DNA from 3 places in the Nonomuraea sp. MTCD27 genome. Region 1 is predicted to be linked to each of the others. Evidence: riboswitches for the same ligand, from Rfam matches in the RefSeq annotation. Region 1 holds a riboswitch; each other region holds the start of a gene.
What was found. A riboswitch is a leader RNA that binds a small molecule or an ion and turns the genes downstream of it on or off. The one in region 1 is predicted to bind thiamine pyrophosphate.
Positions count from the first base shown of each region.

Region 1 (9,812 bases):
ACGATCCCGTCGCTGGCCATGCTGGGGCTGCTCATCCCCCTGCTCGGGCTCGGCGTGGCGCCTAGTGTGACCGCCATCGTGCTGTACGCGCTGCTCCCGATCGTCCGCAACACCGTCGTCGGCCTCCAGAGCGTCGACCCCATGCTGGTGGACGCCGCCCGCGGCCTCGGCATGAGCCGCCGCCGGGCGCTGGCCAGGGTCGAGCTGCCGCTGGCCTGGCCGGTGATCCTCACGGGCATCCGCGTCGCCACGCAGCTCTCCATGGGCATCGCCGCCGTCGCCGCGTACGTCTCCGGCCCCGGCCTGGGCGAGCAGATCTTCTCCGGGCTGGCCCGGCTCGGCGGGGCGAACGCCGTCAACTCCACACTGACCGGGACGATCGGGGTGGCGATCCTCGCGCTCGCCTTCGACGCCTGCTTCGTGCTGCTCGGACGGCTCACGACCACACGGGAACGTCCGGCCGCGGGAGGCGCGCGTGGCTGACCGGCCCACCGGCGGCGTGCCGATCGAGCTGCGGAAGGTGACCAAGGCGTTCCCCGGGGGTGAGGCCCCGGCCGTACAGGAGCTGGACCTGCACATCCCGGCAGGCGAGATCGTGGTCCTGCTCGGCCCCTCCGGGTGCGGCAAGACCACGACCATGCGCATGATCAACCGCTTGATCGAGCCCACCTCGGGCGACATCCTCATCGGCGGCCAGAACTCCCGGGACATCGACCCCGACCGGCTGCGGCGGCACATCGGGTACGTCATCCAGCAGGCCGGCCTGTTCCCCCACATGACCGTGGCCGCCAACATCGCCCAGGTGCCCAGGATGCTCGGCTGGGACAAGCGGCGGATCGCCGGGCGCGTCGACGAGCTGCTCACGCTGGTGGGCCTGGAGCCGGACACGTTCCGCGACAGCTTCCCGCGCCGCCTCTCCGGCGGGCAGCAGCAGCGCGTGGGCGTGGCCAGGGCGCTGGCCGCCGACCCCCCCGTGCTGCTCATGGACGAGCCGTTCGGCGCCCTCGACCCCATCAGCCGCGAACGCCTCCAGGACGAGCTCCTCCGCCTCCAGGACGACCTGGCCAAGACGATCGTCTTCGTCACCCACGACGTGGACGAAGCCCTCAAGATCGGCGACCACATCGCGATCATGGAGCGCCCCGGGCACGTCGTGCAGTACGCCAGACCGGCCGAGATCCTCACGAACCCGGCGAGCGAGTACGTCGAGCAGTTCCTGGGCGCCGGCTCCTCCATGCGCCTGCTGCGCCTGACCAAGGTGGGCGACATCGAGCTGGACCAGGTTCCGTACGCCTCCGAGGACGCCGACGCGCACGAGCTGCTCCACGAGGTCGAGCGCGACGGCCGCGGTTACGCGCTGATCACCGACGGGATGCGCCGCCCGCTCAGGTGGATCGCCCTGGCCGACCTCCATGGGCGCATCGGCCGGGTGGGCACGGTCGGCGACCCCGTCACCGCCTCCATCGGGCACCGGATGACGCTGCAGGACGCCCTGGAGGCGCTGCTCAACGCCGACACCGACATCGTGCCGGTGGTGGGCAGGCGGCAGGCGTACGCGGGGGCGCTGTCCCTGGGCACGGTGCAGAGCGCGATCCAGTCGATCAAGGCCCACGAGCGCGAGCGCCGCCTGCGGAGAGGCGATGCCACGTGACCGTCGAGAGCGCGGCCGCCAAGGAGGCGGCGACGCCGGAGCCCCGGATCGGCCGGTCCTGGCACGCGTTCCTGCCCCCGCTGTGCTATCTGGCCGTGGGCGTCGCGATGGTGGCCTGCACGCAGGTCGTGCCGCTCGACAGCATCGAGCGCGGCTCGCTCGGCCTGCCGTTCATCCTCCGGCGCACGTGGGAGCACGTCCAGCTGGTGTTCTACTCGACCGTGCTGGTGCTGGCGGTGGCGCTGCCGCTGGGCGTGCTGCTCACCCGGCGCGGGCTGCGCCGGGTGACGCCGATCGTGCTGTCGCTGGTGAACCTGGGTCAGGCCATCCCGTCGGTGGGGCTGGTCGTGCTGCTGGCGGTGCTGTTCCGGATCGGGTTCTGGACGGCGGTGGCCGCGCTGTTCGCGTACGGGCTGCTGCCGACGCTGCGCAACACGATGGTGGGGATCGAGCAGGTGGACCCGCGGCTGGTCGACGCCGGCCGGGGCATCGGAATGTCGGCGGCGGGAGTGCTGTTCCGGGTGGAGCTGCCGATGGCGGCGCCGGTCATCATGTCGGGCGTACGGACCACGCTGGTGCTGAACGTGGGCACGGCGGGCGTCGCGGCGTTCATCGGCGCGGGCGGGCTCGGCGACCTGATCACCGCGGGCGTGAGCACCCAGCGCAACCTGGTCCTGGTCACCGGGTGCGTGCTGATGGCGGTGCTGGCGCTGCTCATCGACTGGCTGGGCGGGCTCGCGCAGCGGCTCCTCGCGCCGAAGGGGCTGTCGTGAGGGCTCTCACGGCCGTGCTGTTCCTGCTCACCGTCGCCGCGTGCGGGCTGCGGCCCGCGTCGTCGTTCGTGCCGCCGGTCGAGCCGGGCAGCATCCGCCCGGTGCCCTCGCTCCAGGGCACGACGGTGCGGGTGACGTCCAAGGAGTTCACCGAGCAGCTGGTGCTCGGCAAGATCGCGGTGCTCGCCCTCACCGCCGCCGGGGCGGACGTGGCCGACCAGACGAACGTCCAGGGCAGCGTGAACGCCCGCGCCTCGCTGACGCGCGCCGACGCCGACCTGATGTGGGAGTACACCGGCACCGGCTGGATCACCTACCTCGGCCAGGCCGACCCGGTGCCGGGGGCGGAGCGGCAGTTCGAGGCCGTACGCGACCTCGACCTGCGCAGGAACGGCATCGTCTGGCTGCCCCCGGCCCCGCTGAACAACAGCTACTCGATCGGCGTCACGCGCGCCACGGCCGGCCGATGGGGCCTGACGAAGATCTCGGACATGACCAGGATCCCCGTGGACCAGCGGACGTACTGCGTCGACCACGAGACCTTCGGCCGGGACGACGGCTTCCTCGGCATGCTGAGAGGCTACGGCCTGGAGTACGGCAAGGACGTCCCCAGGGGGAACGTGCGGCGGGTCTCGGTCGGCGTCCTGTACGACTCCGTCGCCCGCGGCCAGTGCGCCATGGGCATGGTCACCACGACCGACGGCCGCGTCAAGGCCCTCGACCTGGTCCTGCTGGAGGACGACAGGCGCTTCTTCCCGCAGTACAACGCGGCCGTGACCCTGCGGCGCGAGCTGGCCGACGCGCACCCGGAGATCGCGCGCATCTTCGCTCCCATCAGCGCCCGGCTGACCGACGACGTGATGCGCGACCTCAACGCCAAGGTGGACGTGGACGGCGACGTGCCGGTGCTGGTGGCCCGCGACTGGCTGAGGTCACAGGGCTTCGTGAAGTAGGCGATCCGCTGGCGTTAGCCATACCCGAACACGGGCAGGCCGCTGTTCATGTCGGAAACACCACCACCCCAGACCCAGCCGTACCCGGGTCGCACCGGCGAGATGGCTCCGGAGCCGCGTGACGAGATGCGCGACTACGTGGGCCGTGACCTGCTGAGCGGCAGGAAGGCCCTCATCACCGGCGGCGACTCGGGCATCGGCCGGGCGGTCGCCGTGGCCTTCGCCAAGGAGGGGGCGGACGTCGCGATCGCGTACCTGAGCGAGCACGAGGACGCCGCCCACACCCGCAAGCTGGTCGAGGAGACCGGCCGGCGCTGCGTGCTGCTGCCCGGCGACCTGGCCGACAGCGCCCACTGCGCGTCGGTCGTCGAGCAGGCCGTCGCCGAGCTGGGCGGCCTGGACGTGCTGGTGAACAACGTCGCCTACCAGGCGCCGGTGAGCGGCCTGGAGGAGCTGACCGACGAGCAGTGGGAGCGCACGTTCGCGGTCAACATCCACAGCTACTACCGCGTCACCAAGGCGGCCCTCCCGCACCTGCGGGAGGGCTCCGCGATCGTCAACACCTCCTCGATCAACGGCCTGCGCGGCAACAAGTCGCTCATCGACTACGCCGCCACGAAGGGCGCCATCAACGCCTTCACCTACTCCATGGCCCAGAACCTGGTCGAGCGCGGCATCCGGGTCAACGCCGTGGCGCCGGGGCCGGTGTGGACGCCGCTGATCCCGGCCACGATGCCCGAGGAGAAGGTGGGCAAGTTCGGCGAGCACGTGCCGATGGGCCGGCCGGCCGACCCGGACGAGATCGCCCCCTCGTACGTGTTCTTCGCCTCCGGGCGCATGTCGTCGTACTACACCGGCGAGGTGCTGGCCCCCGTCGGCGGGGAGACCCTGCCGGGCTGATCGACGTAGACGGTGCCGCCGCGCTGCCGGAACTCGGCCGACTTCTCCGCGAAGCCCGCCTCCCGGATGTCGTGGCTGATCCGCATCGAGCAGAACTTGGGCCCGCACATCGAGCAGAAGTGCGCGGTCTTGGCAGGTGCGGCGGGCAGCGTCTCATCGTGGAAGGACCGCGCCGTGTCGGGGTCGAGCGAGAGGTCGAACTGGTCCTCCCAGCGGAACTCGAACCGCGCGTCCGACAGCGCGTCGTCCCACGCCTGCGCCTGCGGGTGCCCCTTGGCCAGGTCGGCGGCGTGGGCGGCGATCTTGTACGTGATCACGCCGGTCTTGACGTCGTCCTTGTCCGGCAGGCCGAGGTGCTCCTTGGGGGTGACGTAGCAGAGCATGGCGGTGCCGAACCAGCCGATCATGGCGGCCCCGATGCCCGAGGTGATGTGGTCGTATCCGGGGGCGATGTCCGTCACCAGCGGGCCCAGCGTGTAGAACGGAGCGTCGTCGCAGAGCTCGCGCTGCAGGTCCACGTTCTCCTTGATCTTGTGCATGGGCACGTGCCCGGGGCCCTCGATCATCACCTGGACGTCGTGCTCACGCGCGATCGCGGTCAGCTCCCCCAGCGTGCGCAGCTCGGCGAACTGGGCCTCGTCGTTGGCGTCGGCGATCGAGCCGGGCCTGAGCCCGTCGCCGAGCGAGAACGACACGTCGTAGCGGGCCAGGATTTCGCACATCTCGGCAAAGTTCTCGTACAGGAAGCTCTCGCGGTGGTGCGCCAGGCACCAGGCGGCCATGATCGAGCCCCCGCGCGAGACGATCCCGGTCTTGCGGCGGGCGGTGAGCGGCACGAACTCCAGCCGCACCCCCGCGTGCACGGTCACGTAGTCGACGCCCTGCTCGCACTGCTCGACCAGCGTGTCGCGGTAGACCTCCCACGACAGCGCCTCCGGCCGGCCCTTGACCTTCTCCAGCGCCTGGTAGATGGGCACGGTGCCGACCGGGACGGGCGAGTTGCGCAGGATCCACTCGCGCGTCTCGTGGATGTCGTCGCCGGTGGACAGGTCCATGATCGTGTCGGCGCCCCAGCGCGTGGCCCAGGTCATCTTCTCGACCTCCTCCTCGATGGAGGAGGTCACGGCGGAGTTGCCGATGTTGGCGTTGATCTTCACCAGGAAGTTGCGGCCGATGATCATCGGCTCGGACTCGGGGTGGTTGACGTTCGCGGGGATGATGGCCCGGCCCGCCGCGACCTCCTGCCGGACGAACTCGGGGGTGACGCCCTCGCGCACGGCCACGAACTCCATCTCCCTGGTCACCAGCCCGCGCCGGGCGCAGGCGACCTGCGTGACCGGCTCGCCCGCCGCCCCGCGCTCGTGGATCCACCCCTCGCGCAGGCGCGGCAGCCCCTGCCGGAGGTCGGGCCGGAAGGACGGGTCGGTGTACGGGCCCGAGGTGTCGTACAGCGTCACCGCCGAGCCGTCGGACAGCCGCACCTCGCGCATCGGCACGCGCAGGTCGCCGTGGTAGATCTTGGTGAAGCGCGCGTCAGTCATCGCGCAAACTCCCTTCGCCGGCATTACCCGGAGCAGGTTCTGGCGGTCGGCGGCTGTCAGCCGTCCTCTCAGCCCGGTCTCCACCGGGCTCCCGCGTTGGACGGCGAAGATCGTACCCAGATGTGCCCCCGGCCGAAACCCGCGCGGCGAGGTTTGACGAGCGCCCTCGGCGGTAGGCTCCCCATCAGGGGAAACATGAAGAGAATCGCCGCTGTCGCAGGACTACTCGTCGTGATGGCCGCGTCCGGCGCCACCGCCGCCGCCGGGGACGGCATCGATCAGCACGAAGTAAGCCAGGAACAGTACGACACCCTGATCGCCCAGTGCCGCTACGCCGACACCGGGAAGGCGAAATGCCGGGCCGCGGTCAGAGAGATGTACCGCGTCGGCAGAACCGACAGAAGCCTCGACTGCCGGTCCTACTCCGGCGTGACCGTCTGCGGCACGCTGCGGCTCAGCAGGTCCGAACGCGCGTGCGTCCGTGACTCGGAGGCCCAGGGGCTGCCGTTCCGCCGCGCCGAGGTGGAATGCTACGCGCTGTCCTGAGGGGGCTGGGACGTGATCATCGTAGGGGTGGACGGCTCCCGCACCGGCCTTGAGGCGGCCGGGTGGGCCGCGGCCGAGGCGGAGCTGCGCCAGGCGCCGCTGACCGTCGCGCACGCCGTACCGAAGTGGGTGTGCGAGCAGGGCGCCGTCCGCTACGCCGAGGTGGCCCGGTGGATGCGCGACGGCGCGAACACGGTGCTCACCTCGGCGGAGGAGCGGGCCCGCCGGGAGTGGCCGCAGGTGCGGGTGGAGGGCGTCCTGCTGCCCGGCGATCCCCGCTCCGCGCTGGTCAAGGCGTCCGAGGGGGCCGAGCTGCTGGTCGTCGGCAGCCGCGGGATCGGCGGCGTCCGGGGGTTGCTGGTCGGGTCGGTCGCGTACGGAGTGTCCGCGCACGCGCGTACGAACGTCGTACTGATCCACGGGCGCCCCGACACCCCGCGCGGCGAGATCGTGGCCGGGACCGACGGCTCGCCCGGCGCCGGGCGGGCACTGGAGTTCGCCTTCCACGAGGCCGAGCTGCGCGGCGCCCGGCTGCACGCCGTACAGGCGTGGGCCTGGCCGCACGTGAGCGGCTTCGAGCCGGCCGACCGCGAGAGCGAGCAGGACACGCTGCGGAGGTTGAAGGAGTCGCTGACCGCGCACCGGGAGCGGCATCCCGGGGTGGACGTGGTGGCGGAGGTCGTCCACGGGCACCCCATGGAGGTGCTCAAGGAGGCCGCTTCCGGCGCCGACCTGCTCGTGGTCGGCTCGCGCGGGCACGGCCAGCTCGCGGGCATGCTCATCGGCTCGATCAGCCAGGCCCTGCTCCACCACGCCCCCTGCCCCCTGGCCGTGGTCCGCGCCTGAAAGTTACATGCGTCGCCCCAGGTCACGCCCCCGCGATGATCGTCTCCCTTTCCGCCGCGAGCCCGCGCTCCTACGATCTGCGCAGGCTACGACGGGAGCAGACGATGCCCAAGACCGGCGCCGCGCTGGCCGCGATGCTGGCCCTGGCCGCCGCGGTGTTGTTCGCCACCACCGCGTCGGCCGGCGCCGCCGCCACCAGGATCATGCCCCTGGGCGACTCGATCACCGGATCCCCCGGCTGCTGGCGGGCCCTGCTCTGGAACCGCCTCCAGAGCACCGGCCACACGAACGTCGACTTCGTCGGCACCCTCCCGCCCCAGGGCTGCGGGGTCGCGCACGACGGCGACAACGAGGGCCACGGCGGCTACCTCGCCACCAACATCGCCGGCCAGAACCTGCTGCCCGGCTGGCTCTCCGCCACCCGGCCCGACGTCGTGCTGATGCACCTGGGCACCAACGACGTGTGGAGCAACATCGCGCCGGCGACGATCCTCGGCTCGTTCACCACGCTCGTCAACCAGATGCGGGCGAGCAACCCCGGCATGAAGATCCTCGTCGCCAAGATCATCCCGATGAACCCGTCCTCCTGCGCGGACTGCGCCCAGCGGGCCGTGAACTTCAACAACGCCATCCCCGCCTGGGCCGCGGCCACCAGCACCGCGCAGTCGCCGATCACGGTGGTGGACCAGTGGACGGGCTTCAGCACGGCCACCGACACCTACGACGGGGTGCACCCGAACGCCGCGGGCGACCAGAAGATGTCCGACAAGTGGTACCCGCCCCTGGTCGAGGCACTGTCCGGCACCGCCACGCCCACCGCCACCACCACGACCCCGCCGCCGCCCGGCGGCTGCACGGCCACGTACAGCAACACCGGTCAGTGGCAGGGCGGCTTCCAGGGCGAGGTCATCGTCAAGAACGCCGGCACCACGCCGATGAACGCGTGGACGGTGGCGTGGACGTTCGCCGACGGCCAGCGGGTCACCCAGCTCTGGGGCGGCACGCTGAGCGCGAGCGGCTCCTCGGTGACGGTACGCAACGCCGGCTGGAACGGCCTGCTGGCGCCCGGGGCCTCCACCGCGTTCGGCTTCCTGGCCTCCTGGAACGGCACCAACACGGCCCCCACGCCTAGTTGCTCAGCGTGATGTCCGCCATCCGGGGCGCCGCCAGCCGTACGTAGTCGTCGGTCGCCAGCGCCACGGAGCGGTCGAGCCGGGCGGCGTTGAAGTAGAGCTCGGGCCGGTCCAGCAGCGAGGGATCGGCGACCAGCTCGAGCCGGGAGTCGTAGCTGAAGGGCAGCACGGTCCCGCTCACGCTCCCGGCCAGCTCCTCGGCCTTCTCCTTGCCGGCGAAGGCCACGTACGTGCCGTCGAGCAGCGCCTTGACCGCCTGGAGGTCGAGCCGGGCATCGCCGGGCACGACGGCCAGCACGTGCCGGGTCTGCTTCTTGCCGACCTTGACCATCACGATCAGGCACTTGGCGGCCTGCGCGACGTCGTGCCCGCGCAGCGCGCTGACCAGCTCCGTACGTCCCTCGGGCGCGTGGTCGATCACCCGATAGCGCGCCCCGGCGGCGTCCATGTCGGCGATCAGGCGCTCGTAGGCGGCGTTCGGCTCACCAGTCACTGCTCAACAACTCCTTCGCGGCGGCGATCCGGCCCTCGTCGCGCTGGTAGAACACCCACTGCTTGATCTTGCGGCCGCGGATCAGCCCCGCCTTGGCCAGCACCTTGAGATGCTCGCCGCAGGTGGGCTGGCTCACGCCGAGCTTCTCGGCGATGAACAGCGAGCAGACCCCGTCGCGTACGAGATCGCCGTCGCGCTGCGGCGGGAAGTGCCGCTCGGGGTCGCGCAGCCACTCCAGGATCAGCAGCCTCTTGTCATTGGCCAGCGCCTTGACCAGGTCGACGTCCAGCACAAAGGCATTATGGCAATTAGCTAATTACCTGTCTACCCGTCGCGTCTACCCGTCGCCCGGAGCCGCGGTCACTTGGCGGCCGTCACCACGGGAGCCCCCTCGCTGGCCTGCACCAGCACGAACCCCTGCCCCCTGAACGCCAGCTGCATGGCCTCCCCGCTCCCCCGCCCGATCAACGCCCCCACCTTCATCGTCCGGTTGACGCCGACCTCCAGCCCCGCGCTCCAGCAGACCGCCGACTGACCATCGGCGAACGTCGGCATGCGAGCCGCGTCGAGCAGCACCGGCGTGCCATGCGTGGTCACCGCCACCCACCCCGTCCCGGTGACCGTGGTGTTGAACAGTCCGCCGGCCGCGACCCCCGCACCCTGCACGCGCTGGATGTCCCAGGAAAGCTGCGGCTGGAAGGCCAGCAGGTTGCGCCCGTTGACCGTGATGCCCTCGTTCTCCAGGTAGAACAGGTGGATGTCGTCGGCGTTGTCAGCGAGATAGAGCAGCCCCTGGCCGCGTACACGCATGAGCGAGCCACCCTCGCCCGTCATGGCCTTCTTGAACATCTTCCCGAGGCTGCCCGCGCCCTCGTAGTCGAAGTCCATCTGCCCCTGGAAGGCGACCATGGACCCCTGCTTGGCCAGCACCTCGTGGGGCAACTGGACGCGGAGCATCTTCCCGTTCTCCAGGGCG
Region 1 is NZ_JBGNUW010000009.1:274,063-283,874, reverse strand. It holds gene ACBJ59_RS27070 (ABC transporter permease) at 1-483, shown strand, start outside; gene ACBJ59_RS27065 (ABC transporter ATP-binding protein) at 476-1,651, shown strand; gene ACBJ59_RS27060 (ABC transporter permease) at 1,648-2,424, shown strand; gene ACBJ59_RS27055 (glycine betaine ABC transporter substrate-binding protein) at 2,421-3,377, shown strand; gene ACBJ59_RS27050 (SDR family oxidoreductase) at 3,426-4,277, shown strand; gene thiC (phosphomethylpyrimidine synthase ThiC) at 4,226-5,818, opposite strand; TPP riboswitch at 5,811-5,923, opposite strand; gene ACBJ59_RS27040 (hypothetical protein) at 6,014-6,364, shown strand; gene ACBJ59_RS27035 (universal stress protein) at 6,377-7,210, shown strand; gene ACBJ59_RS27030 (cellulose binding domain-containing protein) at 7,246-8,355, shown strand; gene ACBJ59_RS27025 (YbaK/prolyl-tRNA synthetase associated domain-containing protein) at 8,339-8,836, opposite strand; gene ACBJ59_RS27020 (ArsR/SmtB family transcription factor) at 8,826-9,128, opposite strand; gene ACBJ59_RS27015 (AIM24 family protein) at 9,197-9,812, opposite strand, start outside.

Region 2 (9,812 bases), on a different contig from region 1:
ACGCATCCGACCGCGCTCGCCGGGCACGACCTTTTCGGGGCTCCGCTGGGGCAGCAGGTGGCGGGGTTGGTAGCCAATTACGGTCTGGTCAGCATGCCGGTTTTGGTCTTTGTATTGGTCATTCTGCTGATCGTGGCGGTGGCGTGGTTCTCCGCCCGGCAGATCAAGGTTCAGGAAGAGCAGCCGGAGCTGATGAAGAAGATCATGCGGCTGCTGCCGTACGGCTCCGTGCTGGCCGCTCTGGTGCTCCCCCTGGCGGCCGGCCTCTATCTGCTCGTCTCCACGGCCTGGACCGTCAGCGAGCGGGCCGTGCTCGCTAGCCGGCCTCTCTGAGTGCCGCCACCTGCCCGTTCATCGATTGACTGGGGGCGGGCAGGATGGCCCATACGGTCGTCGTGTCCCCGTCGTGCCTGACCCCCCAGCTCTCGGCCACGTATTCCACGATGCCGAGCCCCCGGCCCCCGAGCGAGGACAGGGTCGGGCGGCCCGCCCGCGGCTCGGTGGCCGCACCCCCATCGCTCACCGCCACTTCGATGTGATCGTCACTGCGTAGCCAGGCAACCCTCACCATGCCCGACGGCAGCGGATGCGCGTGCCGCAGCGCGTTGCTCAGCAACTCGCTCACCACCAGCACGGCATCGTCGATCGCGGCGGAAAAGACCCCACTGTCCTGCAGGTCAGTGCTCAGACGCTGGCGGGCGACGGCAACGCTGGACGGCGCGTACGGCAGCAGCACCACGCTTGACACACCCACCTCCCCGTTACCTGTGCCCCCCGCGGGAACACTCCCCGGTACGACCGAAATGCCCCGTTACTCAATCCCAGAAACCGCATCTCGATCACAGCTTGTACACATTGGACGATAGATCAGCTCAACCGTGACCACCTCGTTACCGCATCGGTGTGTCGGATCCGATAGTGGAAACGCATCTCAGTACGAGCCGCATTCTGGTGCCTCCTCCAGGCCTCGGATGAGCGCTGACATCTCCGCCCTGCGCCCTGGCGAGACTGCGGACGATGTAGAGACCGAGCCCCACTCCACCAAACCGTCTTCGGTCGCCGCTGTCCACCTGGACGAAGCGCTCGAAGATCCGCTCCCTGTCGGCCGGGGCGATGCCGACCCCCTCGTCGTCGACCACCACGACGACGTTGTCGTCCTCCGGCCACGCCTCGACGCTGATCAGCCCGCCCTTCGGCGAGTACTTGAACGCGTTCTCCAGCAACTGCCCCAGGACGATGTCCGTGGCCAGCGCGTCGCCCAGCACGTACGGCAGCCCGTCCGGCATGACCACCTCGACCCGGTGCCGGTCAGACAGGGCGGGCAGCCCCAGCGTGGCCGCGTCGATCCGCTCGGCCAGGTCGAACTCCTCGATCCGCACCTTGAGCTCGTCGGCCCCGGCCCTGGCGCCCAGCAGCAGGTGGTCCATGAGCTCGCCCAGGGACCTGGCCCGCTCGGCGATCGTGTGCACGGCGGAGCGGCGCTCGGGGTCGCCCATCTTGTCCCAGCGCGAGTCCAGCGTGCTGGCGAACCCCCGCACGATCGTGATCGGCGTACGCAGCTCGTGGCTGGTCGTGGCCAGGAACAGGTCCTTGGCCTCCTCCAGCTCCTTGGCCGCGGTCACGTCGCGGAAGTCGACGACCACCTCGCCGGTCTCCTCGATCTGCGCGCTCACCACGTCCAGCCACCGCCCGTTGTCCATCTGGGAGGTGACCTTCTCGCCCGGCTTGGGCAGCGGGAACGGCGGCGGCCCGCCGATCACGGACGCGGCGGGCAACGCGGTCAGCTCGGCGGCGGCCGGGTTCCACCGCACCACGTGGCCGGCCTGGTCGAGCACGGCGATGCCGTCGGCGCTGGCGTCGAACACGGCCCGCTCGTGCGCCCGCTGCCGCACCGCCTCCTGGTAGGCCACCGCGTTGCCGACGGCGATCCCCGCATGCCCGGCCAGCAGCTCCAGCAGCTCCAGCTCCAGGTGCCCCGGCCTGCGCCGGGCGAACAGCGAGTAGAGCGCGCCGTACGGGCGCCCGCCGACCGCCGCCAGGCCGAGCGCGATCGTGTGCAGGCCGTTGAGCCGCGCCCACACCAGGTCGTCGAGCCCGTCGGACTCCAGCATCACGGTCTTGCCGGTGCGTAAAAGCTTGTCCACGAGGCTCGTACGCAGGTCGCTGGTGGCGCCCCTGATCGTGTCCGGCAACTGGTACGTGCTGACCACCCGCAACCTGTCACCCTCGATCAGCACGAACCCGCCCGCGTCCGCCCCGGTGAGTTCGGTGAGGTTGGCGGAGATCCGGTCGAGCACGGCCGACAGCTCCAGCTCGGAGTTGATGTCGCCGACCACGTCGGTCAGCCGGCGCACGAGCCTGGCCCGGCGCGCCATCCGGTTCCTGGCCACCTCGTCGGCCCGGGCGGGGTGGTAGACGCACACGTAACCGCCCACGGCGTTGCCCAGCCGCAGGGCGCTGATGTCCACCCGCAGGTCGAGCACCGTGCCGTCGCTGCGCACGCGCTTGGTGCGCAACGACACGGGCTCCCCCGTGCGTACGCGTTCCAGCACGGCGTTGTGCTCGGCGGTCAGCTCGTCAGGCACGATCGGCGCCCTGCGCCCGAGCAGCTCCTCCGCCGGCCACCCGAACACGCGCTCGGCCGCGGCGTTCCACACCAGCACGCTCTGGTCCCGATCGAGCGCCACGACGGCGTTGGGCGAGCTGGCGAGCGCCGCGCGAGCGATCTCATCGTCACTACCGGCCCATTCGTCCCCCACACCTCCATAGTGCACGTGGCGCGGTGGGTGCGTCGGGCGATCCGTCCGATACGCTGCGGTCACGGTAATTCCTGGCGGGTGGGAGGGTGAGGGGTATGTCGAGCAACGATCTCGATGCCCTGCTGCGGGTGACCTCCAGCACCTATCGGGGTGACACACCACCGGACATCGCCTTCGGCACCTACGACGGGGCCGTGGGCAGGATGGTGCTGGCGGTGACCGGCAAGGGCATCGCCGCCTGCAGCTTCGAGCCGGAAAACGACGTCTTCGAGCTGGTCAGCAGGCATGTGGGCAGGTTCATCGGGCCCGACGCGCGACGCCTCGACCCGGTGCGCAGGGAGCTCGACGCCTACTTCTCGGGGCGGCTGCGCGCGTTCGCCACGCCGGTGGACCTGACGCTGGCCACGACTTTCGCGCGCACGGTGCTGCAGAAGACCATGGCGGTCCCCTATGGCACCACCACCACGCTGGAGCAGATCGGCGAGAGCATCGGCCGGCCGCGCGCGCTGCGGGCGATCGGCAACGCGCTGGCCTCCAACCCCATCTGCGTGATCGTGCCCTGCCACCGGGTGGTGCGCGAGGACGGCGCGCTCGGCGACTACGCGGGGGGCGCGGCCGCCAAGCAGCACCTGCTCAACGTCGAGCGGCGGACCGCCGGGCCAGCAGCCCGATGAGCAGCGTCACCAGCGCGGCCACCAAGGCACCGCCCAGGGCGCCGTTCATCCACGGCTGCCGGACGAAGCCGAGGACCTCGCGCACGCCCGCCCACCACGCGTCCCACTGGGGGATCGTCGGCGTCGAGGTCGTCAGCCAGTAGGCGGCGAAGCCCAGCGCCCACGGCACCAGCATCGACCAGCGCGAGGGCGCGTCCTCCGCGGTGTTCCAGCCCGTGCCGCGGCGCAGCAGGAAGTAGTCCACGGCGAGCACCGCGAACATCGGCACGAACACCGCCCCGATCAGGCCGAGGAACACCCCGTACGAGGTGACGTCCACCAGCAGGGCGATCACCACGGTGAGCACGCCGATGCCGACGGAGAAGACGCGCCGGTCCATCCGCGGCATCAGGTTCTGCAGCGAGACCGTGGTGGAGTAGACGTTGGCGAAGGACTGGTCGGTCTCGCGCAGGACCAGGATGCCGAAGAACAGCGCGCCCAGCGGCACCGCCACGAACGGCCCGAACACCGACGTCTGGTCGGCCTGCACCCCGGCGGCGCCCGCGAGGGCCACCGCGTACACGCCCAGCCCCAGACACGCCACCTGGGCCAGGGTGTATCCGCCGACCACGCCGGTGAAGGCGGCCCTGCTGGAGCGCGAGTGGCGGGCGAAGTCGGCGGCCATCGGCACCCAGGACACCGAGAGCGCGATCACGTAGTCGACCGCGGCGGGGAAGGCCGTCCAGCTCCCGCCCTCCGGGGAGGGGGCGTCGCGCAGGAAGAACACCGTGAACCAGATCATCGCGATGATCACGCCGACGGTGACGTACCGGCGCAGCAGCCGGATCGACCCGAGCGGCCAGATCGTCAGCGCGGTGGTCAGCACCCCCGCCACGACCACCCACACCTGGTACGGCACCGAGCCGAAGATCGCGGTGGCACCCTTCGCGATCACCCAGAGCTCGAAGGCCCCCCAGCCGATCATCTGCACGATGTTCAGCACCGTGGGCACGTAGGAGATCCTGGCCCCGAACAGCCCGCGCAGCAGCACCATCGCCGGCTGCCCGGTCTGCGTGCCGGGGATGGCGGACAGGCCCACCATGGCGGTGCCGATCAGGCTGCCCACCACCGTGGCCACCAGCACCGCGGCCAGGCTGAGCGGGGCGTCGCCGAGCGGGTTGAGCAGGAGCAGGGCTCCGGAGAAGCCGAGGAGGCTGACCCCGAGGTTCGCCCAGAGAGCGCCCTGGTCGAGCACGCCGAGGGTCTTCGGCGGGCGGCCTTCGAGGGTCAGCGGAACTTCTTCGACGCCATGCGTCATCGCACACTCCCTACGCCGGCATTACCCGGACAGGTTCATGCGGTCGGCAGCAGCAGTAGCTACCCTCTCAGCCTGGTTGCCCCAAGCTCCCGCGGGGGTTGGTACACGAAGCCGGGATCATCCCAGCTCGCGCCCCCATGATGCACCATTCGTCCTAGATCGGCCACCACCGGGTAGCTGCCATCGCGCCCTCGGGAGAGTCCGTGCAGGTCCGCAGGACGAACAGCTGGCCTCTCGCACCGCGTCGGCGGGCTGCCCACGCACGCATTCTCCAAGCCACGCTGTACATCACTGCCGGGCGACCAGGCATATTCCCGGCATATTCCACGGTGCTGCCGAGGAGTGCAACGATCGCTCCGGTGAACCTCGGGCCGTATTCCACCCCCCTGGAACCAGGCGAGGCGACCCTGACCCGCCCGGGTGTGGCCGGAAAGCCCATCGTCATCAGAGACGACGACATCCGGCACCCCGGCGCCACCTGTGCGGTGCTCACCGCCTTCGAAGACGTCACCTCGCACGTCTCCCCCGCGGCCACGCGGGAGAGCTGAAGTTCACGTTCCACGGCCAACCGAACCAACCGAGACATCTCTTGCTGGAGGACTGTTGAAGACACGCATTCTGGGCGCCGTGCTGGGAATCGCAGCGTTGAGCGGGCTGCTGGTGGCAAGCCCGGCGCAGGCGGCCGACGGAGTGTCCTCCGCCCGCGTGGAAAACCCGGACAGAGCCGGCGCCGGGTACGTCCGGACGACCGTCGACTTCGTCAGCCGGACGAGGGTCGTCTTTCGGAACTTCACGGTGCGCGACATCTGCCCCGCTGACAACCATGGGGTGCGGGCCCAGATGGAGTGGACGCACACCGACCTGACCACCGGGTACAGCGCCTGGAAGGTGGACACCAGCTGCGGCTCCCACGGCACCAACTTCGGAAACTTCGTCCGCACCGGCCCCAAACCCATACGGGTGGTCCGCGTGAGGGTGTGCATCTACAAGCGATCAGGCCAGCACCTGGCTTGCGACTACAGCCTGTCCCGAGACAACCAGTACACCTGAGCCGCTGACGCTCAGGCTCTCAGCTGGTCGGCGTAGGCGGTAACCGAAGGCGTCGGCGAGCAGGGCGAGTTCGCCGTGACCGGAAGCGAAGCTGGAACGTACGCCGCCGGCCTGCCGAGCTCGGCCTCGCCGTCGGAGGAGAAGGCGGCGTGGATGGTGAATCTCGCGCTGCAACTACTCGAAGGCGATCTCCATCGACCGGGCCCGGTGCCGCACCGCGGTAACGCCGCCTCATGCCACGAAGGGCTCCTGGCCCGTCTCGCTGACCATCGGCCGGCGCGCGGACTCCCACGACTGCATGCCGCCCCCGACGTTGACCGCGTCGCGCCCGAGCTGGTTGAGCCAGGCCGCGACCTGCAGCGAACGGCCGCCCACCCGGCACACGACGTAGACCGTCCGGTCGCCGGGCACCTCGTCGACCCGGCCCTGGATCTGCGTCATGGGGATGTGCACGGCTTCGGGCGCGTGCCCGGCCAGCCATTCGTCCTGCTCACGGACGTCGAGCAGGTAAGCGTCGGCGGGAACGGCGTTGGCCTCGATCTCAGGAACGGTCATGGCTCCATCATCTCGCGCCGCGAGTCGTAGGCCGCACGCGCCTCCGCGATCTCCGCCTGGTGCTCCTCGGTCCACGTGACCAGGGACTTGATGGTCTGGTGCAGCGTACGGCCGAGCGGCGTCAGCGCGTAGTCCACCCGGGGCGGCACCACGGGGTGAACCGTGCGGGTGACCAGGCCGTCGCGTTCGAGCTGGCGCAGGGTGACGCTGAGCATGCGCTGGCTGACGCCGTCGATCTCGCGGCGGAGCTGGGTGAAGCGCAGGCTCTGGCAGTCGAGCAGGGCGATCACCAGCAGCGACCACTTGTCCGCGATGCGGTCGAGGATCTGCCGGACCTCGCAGTCCTCGCGGGTGTCCCACTGGCGTACGTCGTAGTCGTCGTCCACGGTGCCTTCGCAGTAACTGAGTGATCTCAAAGTGCCGTCTTCCACGACATTTCATCCTGGCCCATGATGTGGACGGTTACAAGAGAGAACTGACATGCCGAGAAGTAACCGGGGGTTTGTTGTGTCTGTGCCCGCCCGTTCCTGGGGCGTACTGATCGTTTTGTGCGGTGCCATCTTCCTGGAGGGCATCGACGTGGCCATGCTGAACGTCGCCCTCCCGTCCATCCGGGCCGACCTCGGGCTTTCCACCAGCATGCTGAGCGGGGTCGTCAGCGCGTACGTGCTGGGGTACGGCGGTTTCATGCTGCTCGGCGGCCGGGCGGCCGACCTGCTGGGCCGGCGGCGGATGTTCCTGCTCTGGCTGGTGGTGTTCCTGCTCTTCTCCGGTCTCGGCGGCTTCGCGACCGAGGGCTGGGTGCTGCTGCTGGCCAGGTTCGTCACGGGGGTGGCCGCCGCGTTCATGACCCCGGCCGGCCTGTCCCTGATCACCACGAACTTCCCCGAGGGCAGGCAGCGCAACCGGGCCCTGCTCATCTACGCGGGCACGGCGGCGGGCGGGTTCGCGCTCGGGCTGGTGATCGGCGGCCTGCTGACCGCGATCGGCTGGCGCTGGGTGTTCTTCGCCCCCGTTCTGCTCTCGCTGGTCATCCTGCTGGCCGCGATCCCCCTGCTCAAGGAGCCGGCCACGGACCGCCCCGCGGTGCGGGGGTTCGACGTGGCGGGCGCGGTGAGCATCACGGGGGCGATGATGCTGCTGGTCTACGGTGTCGTACGCCTGGAGCACCCGTCCGACGGCCTGCCCCTGACCGTGGCGGTCTTCGCCGCCGGCCTGGCGCTGGTCGCGGCCTTCGTCGCCGTCGAGCGCCGCTCCGCCGTCCCGCTGGTCCGCCTCGGCATCCTGCGCTCGGGCCCGCTCGTCCGGGCCAACCTGACGGCCGCCCTGCTCACGGCCTCGTTCTTCGGCTTCCAGTTCCTGGTCACGCTCTACCTCCAGGAGTTGCGCGGCTGGTCCACCATCCAGACGGGCCTGGCCCTGCTGGCGGCCGCCGCCGACGTGGTGCTCGCGCCCACGCTCACGCCGTGGCTGGTCAACCGGTTCGGCAACGCCAAGGTCGTGCTCGGTGGCCTGCTGTCGGGCCTGCTGGCGTACGCGCTGTTCCTCGGGGTGGGCCTGGACTGGGCGTACGCGGCGATGCTGCCGTCGATGCTGCTGATCGGCCTGATGTTCGCCTTCGTCTACGGCCCGCTGACGATCGTGGCCACAGACGGTATCGCCGAGCACGAGCAGGGCCTGGCCGGCGGGCTGATCAACTCCTCGTTCCAGTTCGGGGCGGCCCTGGGTCTGTCCCTGGTGACCGCGGTCAACGTGGCCGCCCTGGGCACGGCGACGGGCGCCGAGGCGGGCCTGGCCGCGATGCGGACGGCCCTGGTGGTGCCCGTGACGGCGACCCTGCTGGCCGCGATCATCGCCGCCGCCGGCCTGCGTTCCCGGGTCCGCGACGAGAACCGGGTGCTGAGCGGCAGCGCTACTTGAGCAGCTTGGACAGGCGGCGGTCGGCCAGCGGCTTGCCGCCTGTCTGGCACGTGGGGCAGTACTGCAGCGATGAGTCGGCGAACGAGACCTCGCGGATCGTGTCGCCGCACACGTCGCAGGGCTGTCCCGCACGGTTGTGGACGCGCAGCCCCGACTTCTTCTCCGCCTTGAGGTCCTTGGCCGCCAGCCCGTGCGCGCGCTCGACGGCGTCTCTCAGCGTGGTCACGATGGCCTCGTGCAGGTCGGCGACCTGCACGTCGGTCAGCGTCGCGGCGATCTTGAACGGGGACATCTTCGCCGCGTGCAGCACCTCGTCCGAATAGGCGTTGCCGATGCCCGCGATGATCTTCTGGTCGCGCAGCAGCCCCTTGATCTGGGTGCGGTTGCCGCCCACGATGTGCTTGAGCGCGTCGACGGTGAACGTATCGGCCAGGGGGTCGGGGCCGAGGGCGGCGATGCCGGGGACATCGTCCGGATTTTTCGTGACGTAGACGGCGAGGCGCTTCTGCGTCCCCGCCTCGGTCAGCTCGAACCCGGGCGCCAGGCCCTCCTCGTCGGGCGCCAGCCTGACCCGCACCGCCAGCGGCCCCTTGCCCGGGCGCACCGGCTTGGCGCCCGAGAGGTCGTCGCGCCAGCGCAGCCACCCCGCGCGGGCCAGGTGGATGACCAGGTGCAGGCCGTCGCAGTCGAGGTCGAGGAACTTGCCGTGCCTGGTCACGCCGGTGACGGTCAGCCCGCCGAGCGCCGTGACCGGCGGGTCGAACGTCTTGAGCGCCTGGAAGGCGACCACGTCGACCCCCAGGATCGTGCGGCCCACCGCCCGCTCGCGCAGGAAGTGGGTGAGAGACTCCACTTCGGGAAGTTCGGGCATGCCACCAGACTACGGTGCCGGGTACGGTGCCGGCCGTACTGTCTAGGGCACGTCCCAGAAGGCCAGCTCGTGTGCCATCCCCGCCGCGAACAGGGCCTCGGCACGCGCCGGGTCGGGATCGGCCTCGTCGATCATCTGCGCGATCCGCACGGTGAGCGCCTCGAACCCGGGGTCGGCGTACGTGTCCACCCAGGCCCGATATCTCGGCTCAGCGGGCGGATTCTCCGCCAAAATCCGTCCAAGACTCGAATATCCCCACATGCACGGATAAAGCGCCGCCAACCCCTCCCCGTACGACCCCGCCGACTCCAGCAGGAACGCCGTGTACGCCGCGCACGCCGGCCCCTTCACCGCCCCCTCCAGATCGGCCCCGAACTCCGCCGACATCGTCCGGTGCAGCCTCAGCTCGTCGTGGTACGTGGTGTGCGCCAGATCCACGAGATCGCCCAGATGCGCCGCGGGCGCCTGCCAGGCCAGCCGGGCGAACACCCGCACGTAGTCCAGCAGGAACAGGTAGTCCTGCTCCAGCCACGACCGGAACACCGGCTCGGGCAGGTCACCGCGCCCGATCCCGGCCACCGTGGGGTGCTCGATCTGGGCCTGGAGCAGCGGGCGCCCGATGGCGTGCAACTTTTCGGAGATGGTCATGGCTGGGAGGTTAGTGTCGAAGCATGACGGTGACGATC
Region 2 is NZ_JBGNUW010000004.1:111,560-121,371, forward strand. It holds gene ACBJ59_RS12610 (membrane protein insertase YidC) at 1-333, shown strand, start outside; gene ACBJ59_RS12615 (ATP-binding protein) at 317-739, opposite strand; gene ACBJ59_RS12620 (ATP-binding protein) at 891-2,759, opposite strand; gene ACBJ59_RS12625 (methylated-DNA--[protein]-cysteine S-methyltransferase) at 2,855-3,433, shown strand; gene ACBJ59_RS12630 (purine-cytosine permease family protein) at 3,393-4,730, opposite strand; TPP riboswitch at 4,721-4,833, opposite strand; gene ACBJ59_RS12635 (hypothetical protein) at 5,090-5,278, shown strand; gene ACBJ59_RS12640 (hypothetical protein) at 5,358-5,780, shown strand; gene ACBJ59_RS12645 (rhodanese-like domain-containing protein) at 6,012-6,335, opposite strand; gene ACBJ59_RS12650 (winged helix-turn-helix transcriptional regulator) at 6,332-6,751, opposite strand; gene ACBJ59_RS12655 (MFS transporter) at 6,882-8,255, shown strand; gene ACBJ59_RS12660 (Fpg/Nei family DNA glycosylase) at 8,248-9,126, opposite strand; gene ACBJ59_RS12665 (TenA family protein) at 9,169-9,774, opposite strand; gene ACBJ59_RS12670 (GPP34 family phosphoprotein) at 9,798-9,812, shown strand, end outside.
Region 2: another riboswitch for thiamine pyrophosphate. It lies ahead of ACBJ59_RS12630 (purine-cytosine permease family protein); the one in region 1 lies ahead of thiC (phosphomethylpyrimidine synthase ThiC).

Region 3 (9,812 bases), on a different contig from region 1:
GCGGACGTTACGCCGGGCTCAGGGGCGCTTGAACTTGCCCCGCACGTGCACCGGCACGCCCTTGCCGAGCATCCCGGGCAGCACCTCGGCCACGTTCATCGGCATGCGCACGCACCCGTGGGAGGCCGGGTGGAGCGGCACGGACAGCGCCCCGTGGAACGCGATGCCGCCGTTGAAGAAGATCGGGTTGTAGAGCTCGCCCAGGTACGACTTGTGCCAGCCGCTCGTGCGCCACGTCGTCCGGTAGTTGCCGGTCGGGGTGCTGGCCGAGCCGCAGAACTGCTGCTCCTTGCCCTGCCAGGTGGTGGTCTCGCAGTAGGGGACGCCGCTGCCGGAGGAGATGTGGGTGATCAGCTCGACCTCACCGTCCACGTACATCACCATGACCTGCTTGGTCAGGTTGACCTCGGCGCGGGTCGGCTTGCCGTTCCTGACCAGGACCTTGGGCGCCTTCGGCGCCTCCAGGGCCTCCCAGGTCCGCTTCGCGACGGTGCTGCTCGGCCTGATGCCGTTGACCTTCTGGAACGCCCACACGGCCGCCAGCGTCGTGCCGCCGTACCGGCCGTCGACCTTGCCGGGCCGGTAGCCGAGCTCGATCAGCCGCTTCTGCAGCCAGGTGACGGACTTGCCCTTGGCGCCCAGTTTGAGGGTCTTGCGAGGGGCGGTGACCGCCGGCTCGGTGGTGGAGGGTGTGGCGGACGGGCCGCTCCGGCCGGCCGCCGAGGAGGTGGCGGCCGTGGCGCCGGGCGAGGCGTCGGTACGCCGCTCCGCCTGCGTGCCGCAACCCGAGACGACGACCGCGCAGGCCGTCAGGAGAGCAGCCACCCCGGGCAGCCGTCGAGCCACCACGCATACCACCTCTCACCGACTTAAAGAACAGATCAGAGGACCCTACACCACTCACCATGAATAGGTAATCAAGCCGTCAACCTGTTTAGAGTGTCTTCATGTCTGAGAAGTTGCCGGCGAATGCCGTCGTCGTTGAATCCGCGCTGCGCGAACTCGGGGCGAGCGGCGAGATCGTGGTCCTGCCGGAGAAGGCTCCGACGGCGGCCACCGCGGCGGCCCAGCTCGGGTGCGAGGTCGGCGCCATCGCCAACAGCCTGATCTTCGACGCGGACGGGGCCCCGCTGCTCGTACTGACCAGCGGCGCGCACCGCGTGGACGTGGAGCTCGTCGCACGTACGGCGGGCGTCCGGCGGGTACGCCGGGCGACGCCGGAGTTCGTCAGGGAGGCCACCGGCCAGCCCATCGGCGGCGTGGCCCCGGTCGGGCACCCCGCGCCCGTGCGCACCCTGGTGGACAACTGGCTGAGCAAGCACGAGGTGGTGTGGGCGGCGGGCGGGCATCCGCTGACGGTGTTCCCGACGACGTTCGACGAGCTCGTGCGGATCACCGGGGGCACCCCGGTGGACGTCGAGTAGTGTGCGACGGGTGATCGAGTTTCGCGGGGCCGGTCCGGCCGAGTTCACCGAGCGGCTGGAGACGGTGATCGAGATTTACACGGCGGCGATGGACCCACCCGTGGACCAGATCACCGGCCGCAAGACCATCATGCGAAATCATGGGACATATCCCCATTTTCAGTGTTATTTCGCTGAATTGCGTGATTCATCCCCCGAGTTGCCCGCCCCCGAACCCAGAGTCGTCGGTTTCGCGTACGGTTTCCGGGGCGCGCCCGGGCAATGGTGGCACGACGTCGTCCTCAGGGGCCTGGAGGATCAGCTCGGCCAGGAGGCCGCCAACGCCTGGCTCGGGTTCGCGTTCGAGCTGGCCGAGATCCACGTGCACCCCGACTACCAGGGCAAGGGCATCGGCCGCGCGATGATCAGGACGCTGTGCGCCGGCCGCCGCGAGCGGTCGGCCGTCCTGTCCACCCACGACCGGCCCACCGCCGCCCGCCACCTCTACGCCAGCATGGGCTTCACGGACCTGCTGACGAGGTTCGTCTTCCCGGGCGGCCACGAGGAATACGCCATCGCGGGCCGCCCCCTGCCGCTGACCTGAGTGTCACGCCTGATGAACCTGTGACCTGAGGGTTTGCCGTGGCATGACGCCGGGCAGACCTTAATCACGGAAAGTAACCGACCCTTTACCGATCCGGCCGCCGTCCGACACCCGCCCGGTCCCCCTGCGGGCGGGTGGCCGGACTGCCCGGCTCAGGCGGTCAGCGGGATGCGGTCGAGCCGCTGGAACACCTCGCGGGACGCGCTCGACCGGTTGAACGTGATGAAGTGGATGCCCGGCGCGCCCTCGTCGAGCAGCCGCTGGCACAGCTCGGCCCCGTGCTCGATGCCCAGCCGCCGCACCGCCGCCGGATCGTCCTTGACCGCCTCGAACCTGGCCGCCACGTCCGGCGGGAACGGCGCCCCCGACAGCTGCTCGGAGCGCGCGATCGTGCTCATCTGGGTGACCGGCATGATGCACGGGATGATCGGCGTCTCGCAGTCCCTGGCCGCCACCCGGTCACGCAGCCGCAGGTAGTCCTCCGCCTGGAAGAACATCTGGGTGATCGCGTAGTCGGCGCCCGCCTCGCACTTGCGGACGAAGTATTCGGTGTCGGACTCGATGGACGGCGAGCGGGGGTGCTTGTAGGGGAAGGCGGCCACGCCCACGCAGAAGTCGCCCGACTGCCTGATCAGGCGCACCAGCTCCTCGGCGTAGAGCACGCCCTCCGGGTGCTGCACCCACTCGGCCGTCGGGTCGCCCGGAGGGTCGCCGCGGACGGCCAGGATGTTGCGCACGCCGGCGTCGGCGAAGCGCCCCACGAGGTGGCGCAGCTCGCGGACGGAGTGGTTGACCGCGGTGAAATGCGCCACAGGCGTGAGCGTGGTGTCGTGGGCGATCCGCTCCACGATGTCGACCGTGCGGTCACGCGTGGAGCCGCCCGCGCCGTACGTCACCGAGACGAACGTCGGCCGCAGCGACTCCAGCTCCCTGATCGCCCGCCAGAGCTGCCGCTCGCCCTCGTCGGTCTTCGGGGGGAAGAACTCGAACGAGAACGACCGGCCACCCGCGGCGAGCATGTCGCGGACGGTGGGAACACGATCGGGCCGGATGGAGGGTCGACCAAGCGCCATGGCCCCAAGGCTACCGCTACATCTTCCGAGCCACCGGGCCAGACGGGACACCTGGCAATCCGATCGCGTACATCCGGCCACTAGTCTCATGACATGACCACTGACGCCGCCGGCATGGACACCTTGCGCACGCAGGTGGAGCGTGCCCTCGGAGAGTTCGTCGAACGGCAGCTGCCCCCCGGCGGCGACCCCGAGTTCGCCCCGCTGCGCACGGCGGCCGACGAGCTGCTGTCCGGCGGCAAGCGGCTGCGTCCGGCGTTCTGTTACTGGGGCTGGCGCGGCGCGGGCGGCACGGACGAGCCCGGCGTCTTCCGCGCCGCCGCCTCTCTTGAGCTGCTCCAGGCCAGCGCGCTGGTGCACGACGACGTGATGGACAAGAGCGACCTGCGCAGGGGCATGCCGTCCGCGCACCGCCGCTTCCAGGCGATGCACGAGAAGTCCGGCTGGTACGGCTCGGCGCAGCAGTTCGGCGAGGGCGCCGCGATCCTGCTGGGCAACCTGCTGCTGATCTGGTCGGGCGAGATGTGGCGGGCCAGCGGCCTGCCGCGCGAGTCGCTGGAGGCCGCCCAGCCGGTCCACGACCACATGCGCACCGAGCTGATGTGCGGGCAATACCTCGACCTGCTGGAGCAGGCGCACGGGGAGAACACGTTCGACTCGGCGCTGCGGGTGGCGCTGTACAAGAGCGGCAAATACTCGGTGGAGCAGCCGCTCAGGCTCGGCCTGGTGCTCGCCGCCCGGGAGCTCGCGCCGTGGATGGACGACCTGTGCACCGGCTACGGCAGGCGGGTCGGGATCGCGTTCCAGCTCCGCGACGACATCCTGGGGGTGTTCGGCGACCCGGCCCAGACGGGCAAGCCCGCGGGGGACGACCTGCGGGAGGGCAAGCGCACGATGCTGGTGGCCCGCACGCTCGCGGCCGCCTCCCCGGCGCAGGCCGCCACGGTGCGGCGGCTGCTGGGGGATCCGGCGCTGGACGAGCGCGGGGTGGCGTCACTGCGGCGGATCATCGACGACACGGGTGCGCTGCAGGAATGCGAGGACCTGATCGGCGACTACCTGGGGGAGGCGCTGGCGGCGCTCGACGCGGCCCCGGTCACCCCCGACTCCCGCGCCGCCCTCACCGACCTCGCCATCGCCGCCACCTCCCGCAAAACCTGACCACCCCGCTCCGCTGGCCACCGGGCCTGGACCCAACGCGCCGTAACGGGCCGACGGCCTCGCACCCCGAACACACCTCACGTACGCAGCGCACGGAGACGGCGCACAGGCCCGGGCACAGGCGGCGACCGGACAGGCCACGCTCGAAGGAGGCACGGCACCGCAGCGCGAAGGACGGGCGCGGGAAAGCGGCGCGCGAACACCGGCCGAGGCCCCGAGCCCGCCACCACATCTCCCGGACGTGACGCCCGGAAGGCGGCGCCCGAAGAACGGGCATGGAAGCAACGGGCACGGAAGCTAGGCGCGGCGGTGGGCGCGGAAGCCGGGCGCGGAAGCCGGGCGCGGAAGCCGGGCGCGGAAGCCGGGCGCGGCGGCGGCGCGTGAAAGCGCGCGGGCAAACGGCGATCGGGCAGGCCAGGACCGCGGAGCCGGGGCCGCCAGGACCGCGGAGCCGGGCCCGCGGAGCCGGAGCCGCCGGGACCGCGGAGCCGGGCCCGCGGAGCCGGAGCCGCCGGGACCGCGGAGCCGGGGCCGTTGGAGGCGCCCGCTGTCAGGGCGGGCGCCTCGGGGTCAGCGGGCCGACAGCCGCTTGGCGAACTCCGCCGCCGCGGCCCCGGGGTCGTCGGCGTCGGTGATCGCCCGGACCACCACCGCCCGGCGCACGCCGTACGACATCACCTCGTCGAGGTTGGCGAGGTCGATGCCGCCGATCCCGAACCACGGCCGCGACGTCCCCAGCGACGCCACATGCCTGAGCAGCGGCGGGCCGGGGGCCGGGCGGCCCGGCTTGGTGGGCGTGGGCCAGACGGGGCCGCAGCAGAAGTAGTCGACGCCCTCCTCCACGGCCGCGGCGGAAGCCTCGGCGGCGGAGTGGGTGGACCGTCCGATGACGATGTCGTCGCCGAGTATCTCTCGCGCGACCGTCACGGGAAGGTCGTCCTGCCCCAGGTGGAGCACGTCGGGCCGGGCGGCGTAGGCGATGTCCGCCCGGTCGTTGACGGCCAGCAGCTTGCCGTGCCGGTCGCAGGCGTCGCGGAAGATCTCGAGGAGCGCGAGTTCTTCGCGAGCCTCCAGGCCCTTCTCCCGCAGCTGGATGATGTCCACGCCCCCGGCCAGCACCGAATCGAGGAACTCTGCCAGGTCGCCGCGGTCGCGGCGGCCGTCTGTGCAGAGATAGAGGCGGGCCTCAGAAAGCGAGGGCTTGGGCACGCCGCTTGACCTCGGTATGACGGCCGGCCTTGATCGCCTCTATGGGCGATCCGGGCAGCGACTCGTCTGGGGTGAAGAGCCAGCGCAGCGACTCGACATCGTCGTAGCCGGCGTCCTGCAACACGGTCAGCGTGCCGGGCAGGCCCTTCATCACGTCCTTCCCATCGAGGAACACCGCGGGCACCTGTGGCCCGCCGCTCCCGCGGCGCACGCCGAGGAGCTTGTGGTCCTTGAGGAGCTGCTTGGCCCGCCCGATCGAAAGGTCAAGGCGCGAGGCCACTTCGGGGAGCGTGAGCCACTCGTCGACGAGCTGCTCGGTCTCCCGGTCGATCTGTGCAACAGAAAGCGTCACGAAACCACAACTACCACATGCCGTCCTTGCTCAAACAACACAATCCCGTAGGGGGACTTGTGGATCTACCAGGCGTTCCGCGTCGAGGCGGTGGCCCGCCTCGATGATCCGCCGCCCCTGTACGAGATCGCGCGGCCGGTCCACGGCGAGCACCGCGGCGAGGGTGTCGCCGGCGGTGAGCCAGACGGCCGACCACTTGCCCTCGGGCTCTCCTCGATAGACCAGCCGTTCCCCCGCGGGGTGGTGGCCGGAGTATTGCACCATGTGCCCGAACTGCTCGGACCAGAAGTATGGCACCGGATCGTACACGGCTTCCTCCCCCAGCAGTGTCGCGGCGGCGACCTCGGGGGCGTTGAGCGCGGTGTCCCAGTGTTCCACCCTGAGCCTGACCTGCCAGCGGCGCGACCACCAGGCGGCGCAGTCGCCCACGGCGACCGTGTTCGGGAGCGAGGCGCGCAGGTGCTCGTCGGTGACGACGCCGTTGTGGAGGTCGATGTCGGCGCCGGCCAGCCATTCGACCGCCGGGCGCACGCCGATGCCGGTGACGACCGCGTGGGCCTCGACGAACTCGCCGCCCACCAGCCGCACGCCACCCTCGTCCACGGAGTCGACCATGGTGCCGAGCCGCAGGTCGATGCCGTCGTACCAGCGCTCGGTGCGGGCCCCGATCTCGGTGCCGACGGCGGTCGCGAGCGGGGTCTCGGCGGACTCGATCACCGTCACCTCGCAGCCGGCGCGGCGGGCCGCCGTGGCCACCTCCGCGCCGATCCAGCCGGCGCCGACGATGGCGAGGCGGGCGCCGGGGACGAGCATGGCCCTGAGCTCGTGGGCGTCGTCGATGGTGCGCAGCACGTGCTGGGGGCCGTCGCCGGGCAGCCTGATCGGCTCGGCGCCGGTGGCGATGACCAGGCTGTCGTAGCCGATCTCGCCCTCGGTGGTCTCCACGACGCCCTCGCGCAGCGACTTGGCGCTGACGCCGGGCCAGAAGTCGACGCCCATGGACTCGAGGTCGGTCTCGACGTAGCTGGAGTCGGCGTCGCCGGCCAGGACGGCCTTGGACAGGGGCGGGCGGTCGTAGGGGCGGTGGCGCTCCTGGCCCACCAGGGTGATCCGGCCGTCGAACCCGCGCCCGCGCAGTGCCTCGACCGTACGCACTCCGGCCAGGCCCGCTCCCACCACCACGACATGCTTCACGTTGATGACCATAACGGGGGCGGTGCGTGGACGTCGCACCGAGGCCGTAGGCTGTGGACGTAAGACGCGCGGGAGTCCGGCCGTAACCGGGCTGAGAGGAAGGCTGCACCGGGCCTTCGACCGCAAGACACCTGATCCGGATCATGCCGGCGAAGGGAGCGCATGTGGACGTGATCGTGGGTGGCGGGGTCGTCGGGCTTTCCGTCGCCTGGCGGATGGCCCGTGAGGGGCGGCAGGTCACCGTGGTCGACCCGGCTCCGGGCACGGGTGCCTCGCACGCGGCGGCGGGGATGCTGGCCCCGGTCAGCGAGGTGACCTACACCGAGGCGCCGCTGCTGCGGCTGGGGATGGCCTCGCTGCGCCGCTGGCCCGCCTTCGCCGCCGAGCTCTCCGCCGACGCCGGCCTGGACGAAGCCGCCGGACCGGGCGCGGAGCAGGGGCCGAACCGGCCGGACGCGGGGCAGGGGCCGAACCGGCCCGGCGCGGGGCGAGGGCTGGATCTCCGGTCGGACGGGACGCTCGACGTGGCGTTCGGGGCCGACGACCTGGCGGCGCTGGACGAGCTGGCGGCGTTCATGGACAAGCTGGGCCTGCCGGTCGAGCGGCTGACCGGGCGGGAGTGCCGTCGGCTGGAGCCGATGCTGGCACCCTCCGTGCGCGGCGGGCTGCTGGCGGCCGGTGACGCCTGGGTCGACCCGCGCCGCGTGACGGCGGCGCTGCTGGCCGCCCTGGAACGGAGGGGCGTGCCGCTGGTCAGGGCCCGCGCGACGGGGCTGCTGCGCGAGGGCGGGCGCGAAGGTGGGGCGGTCACGGGCGTGCGCCTGGACGGCGACCCCGCCGAGCTGCGGGCCGAGCGGGTCGTCGTGGCGGCCGGGGCCTGGAGCGCCGAGCTGGCCGAGGTGCCGGTGCGGCCGGTCAAGGGGCAGATCATGCGGTTGCGCTCGCCGCAGCCGCTGCTCGGCCGGTGCGTACGCGGAACCGTGCACGGCTCGTACGTCTACCTGGTCCCCCGGGGCGACGGCGAGCTGGTGGTCGGGGCCACGCAGGAGGAGCTGGGATTCGACACCCGGGTGACCGCCGGCGGGCTCTACGAGCTGCTGCGGGACGCCAGGGAGCTGGTGCCGGGCGTCACCGAGCTGGAGGTCGCCGACGTGGTGGCGGGGCTGCGGCCGGGGACACCGGACAACCTGCCGGTCATCGGGCCGAGCGGGACACCGGGGCTGGCGTTCGCGACCGGGCACCACCGGGGCGGCGTGCTGCTGGCCCCGCTCACGACGGCCATCCTGCTGGGCGAGGAGAGCGAGCTGGCGGCCCTGTGCACGCCGGAGAGATTTCGGGAAATTTCATGATTGTTACCATCAACGGGGCCGCGCACAAGGTGGTCGACGGCATCACCGTGGCGCAGGCCGTACGCATATTGACCGCGGTCACCACCGGAGTGGCCGTGGCCGTGAACGACGAGGTGGTCACGCGCGGCGCCTGGGACTCGACGGCGCTGCGCGACCGTGACCGCGTGGAGGTTCTGACGGCGGTGCAAGGTGGATGATCTGATCATCGCCGGGGAGAAGTTCTCCTCCCGGCTCATCATGGGGACCGGCGGCGCGCCCTCGCTGGAGGTGCTCGACCAGGCGCTGGCGGCGTCGGGGACCGAGCTGACCACGGTGGCGATGCGGCGGCTCGACCCCGGCTCACGGGGCTCCGTGCTGGACGTGCTGCACAGGCGCGACATCAAGGTGCTGCCCAACACGGCCGGCTGCTTCACCGCGGGCGAGGCCGTGCTGACGGCCCGGATGGCCAGGGAGGCCCTGGGCACGAACTGGGTCAAGCTGGAGGTCATCGCCGACGAGCGGACGCTGCTGCCGGACCCGATCGAGACGTTCGACGCGGCCGAGCGGCTGGTGGCGGACGGGTTCGTGGTGCTGCCGTACATCGGGGACGACCCGGCGCTGGCCCGGCGGCTGGAGCAGGCCGGCTGCGCCGCCGTGATGCCCCTGGGGGCGCCGATCGGCTCGGGGCTGGGCATCCGCAACCCGCACAACATCGAGCTCATCGTGGAGGCCGCCGGCGTGCCGGTGATCCTCGACGCGGGCATCGGCACGGCGAGCGACGCCGCGCTGGCGATGGAGCTGGGCTGCGACGCCGTGCTGCTGGCCACGGCCGTCACCAGGGCGCAGCGGCCCGACCTCATGGCGGCGGCCATGAAGGGCGCCGTGGTCGCCGGGCGGCTGGCGCGGCAGGCGGGCCGCATCCCGCGCCGCCGCTACGCCGAGGCGTCCTCCCCGATGACGCCGTGACCCCGGAGGCGCCCGTGACCCCGGTGGCCGTCGTGACCTGGGAGGGGTCGTGTCCGCTTCGCCGGAAGCTGGGACGTTCCAACGGGAACGTCTCCGCATCGGTTTCGGGCGCCCGGGCCCTGCCAGTGGCAAAACGCCCGTAAACTCAGCGGGGTGGATACGACGACTGCGGACCCCCTGGTCGGGCGGCTCCTCGATGGGCGCTACCGCATCGAGAGCCGGATCGCCCGGGGCGGTATGGCGACCGTCTACCTCGCGCTGGACATCCGGCTCGACCGGACGGTGGCGCTGAAGGTCATGCACCGCTCGCTCGCCGAGGACCCGGCCTTCGTCAGGCGGTTCATCGGCGAGGCCAAGTCGGTGGCCAGCCTCTCCCATCCCAACGTGGTGCACGTCTTCGACCAGGGCACCGACAACGACGTCGTCTACCTGTCGATGGAATACGTCCCGGGCCGCACCCTGCGCGACATCCTGCGCGAGCGGGGCAGGCTGCCGGCCCGTGAGGCGCTCGAGATCATGATC
Region 3 is NZ_JBGNUW010000002.1:365,110-374,921, reverse strand. It holds gene ACBJ59_RS06265 (L,D-transpeptidase family protein) at 19-849, opposite strand; gene ACBJ59_RS06260 (YbaK/EbsC family protein) at 948-1,424, shown strand; gene ACBJ59_RS06255 (GNAT family N-acetyltransferase) at 1,435-2,007, shown strand; gene metF (methylenetetrahydrofolate reductase [NAD(P)H]) at 2,160-3,080, opposite strand; gene ACBJ59_RS06245 (polyprenyl synthetase family protein) at 3,174-4,241, shown strand; gene thiE (thiamine phosphate synthase) at 4,812-5,450, opposite strand; gene ACBJ59_RS06235 (Rv2175c family DNA-binding protein) at 5,428-5,802, opposite strand; gene ACBJ59_RS06230 (NAD(P)/FAD-dependent oxidoreductase) at 5,833-6,996, opposite strand; TPP riboswitch at 7,055-7,171, shown strand; gene ACBJ59_RS06225 (FAD-dependent oxidoreductase) at 7,161-8,345, shown strand; gene thiS (sulfur carrier protein ThiS) at 8,342-8,542, shown strand; gene ACBJ59_RS06215 (thiazole synthase) at 8,535-9,290, shown strand; gene pknB (Stk1 family PASTA domain-containing Ser/Thr kinase) at 9,444-9,812, shown strand, end outside.
Region 3: another riboswitch for thiamine pyrophosphate. It lies ahead of ACBJ59_RS06225 (FAD-dependent oxidoreductase); the one in region 1 lies ahead of thiC (phosphomethylpyrimidine synthase ThiC).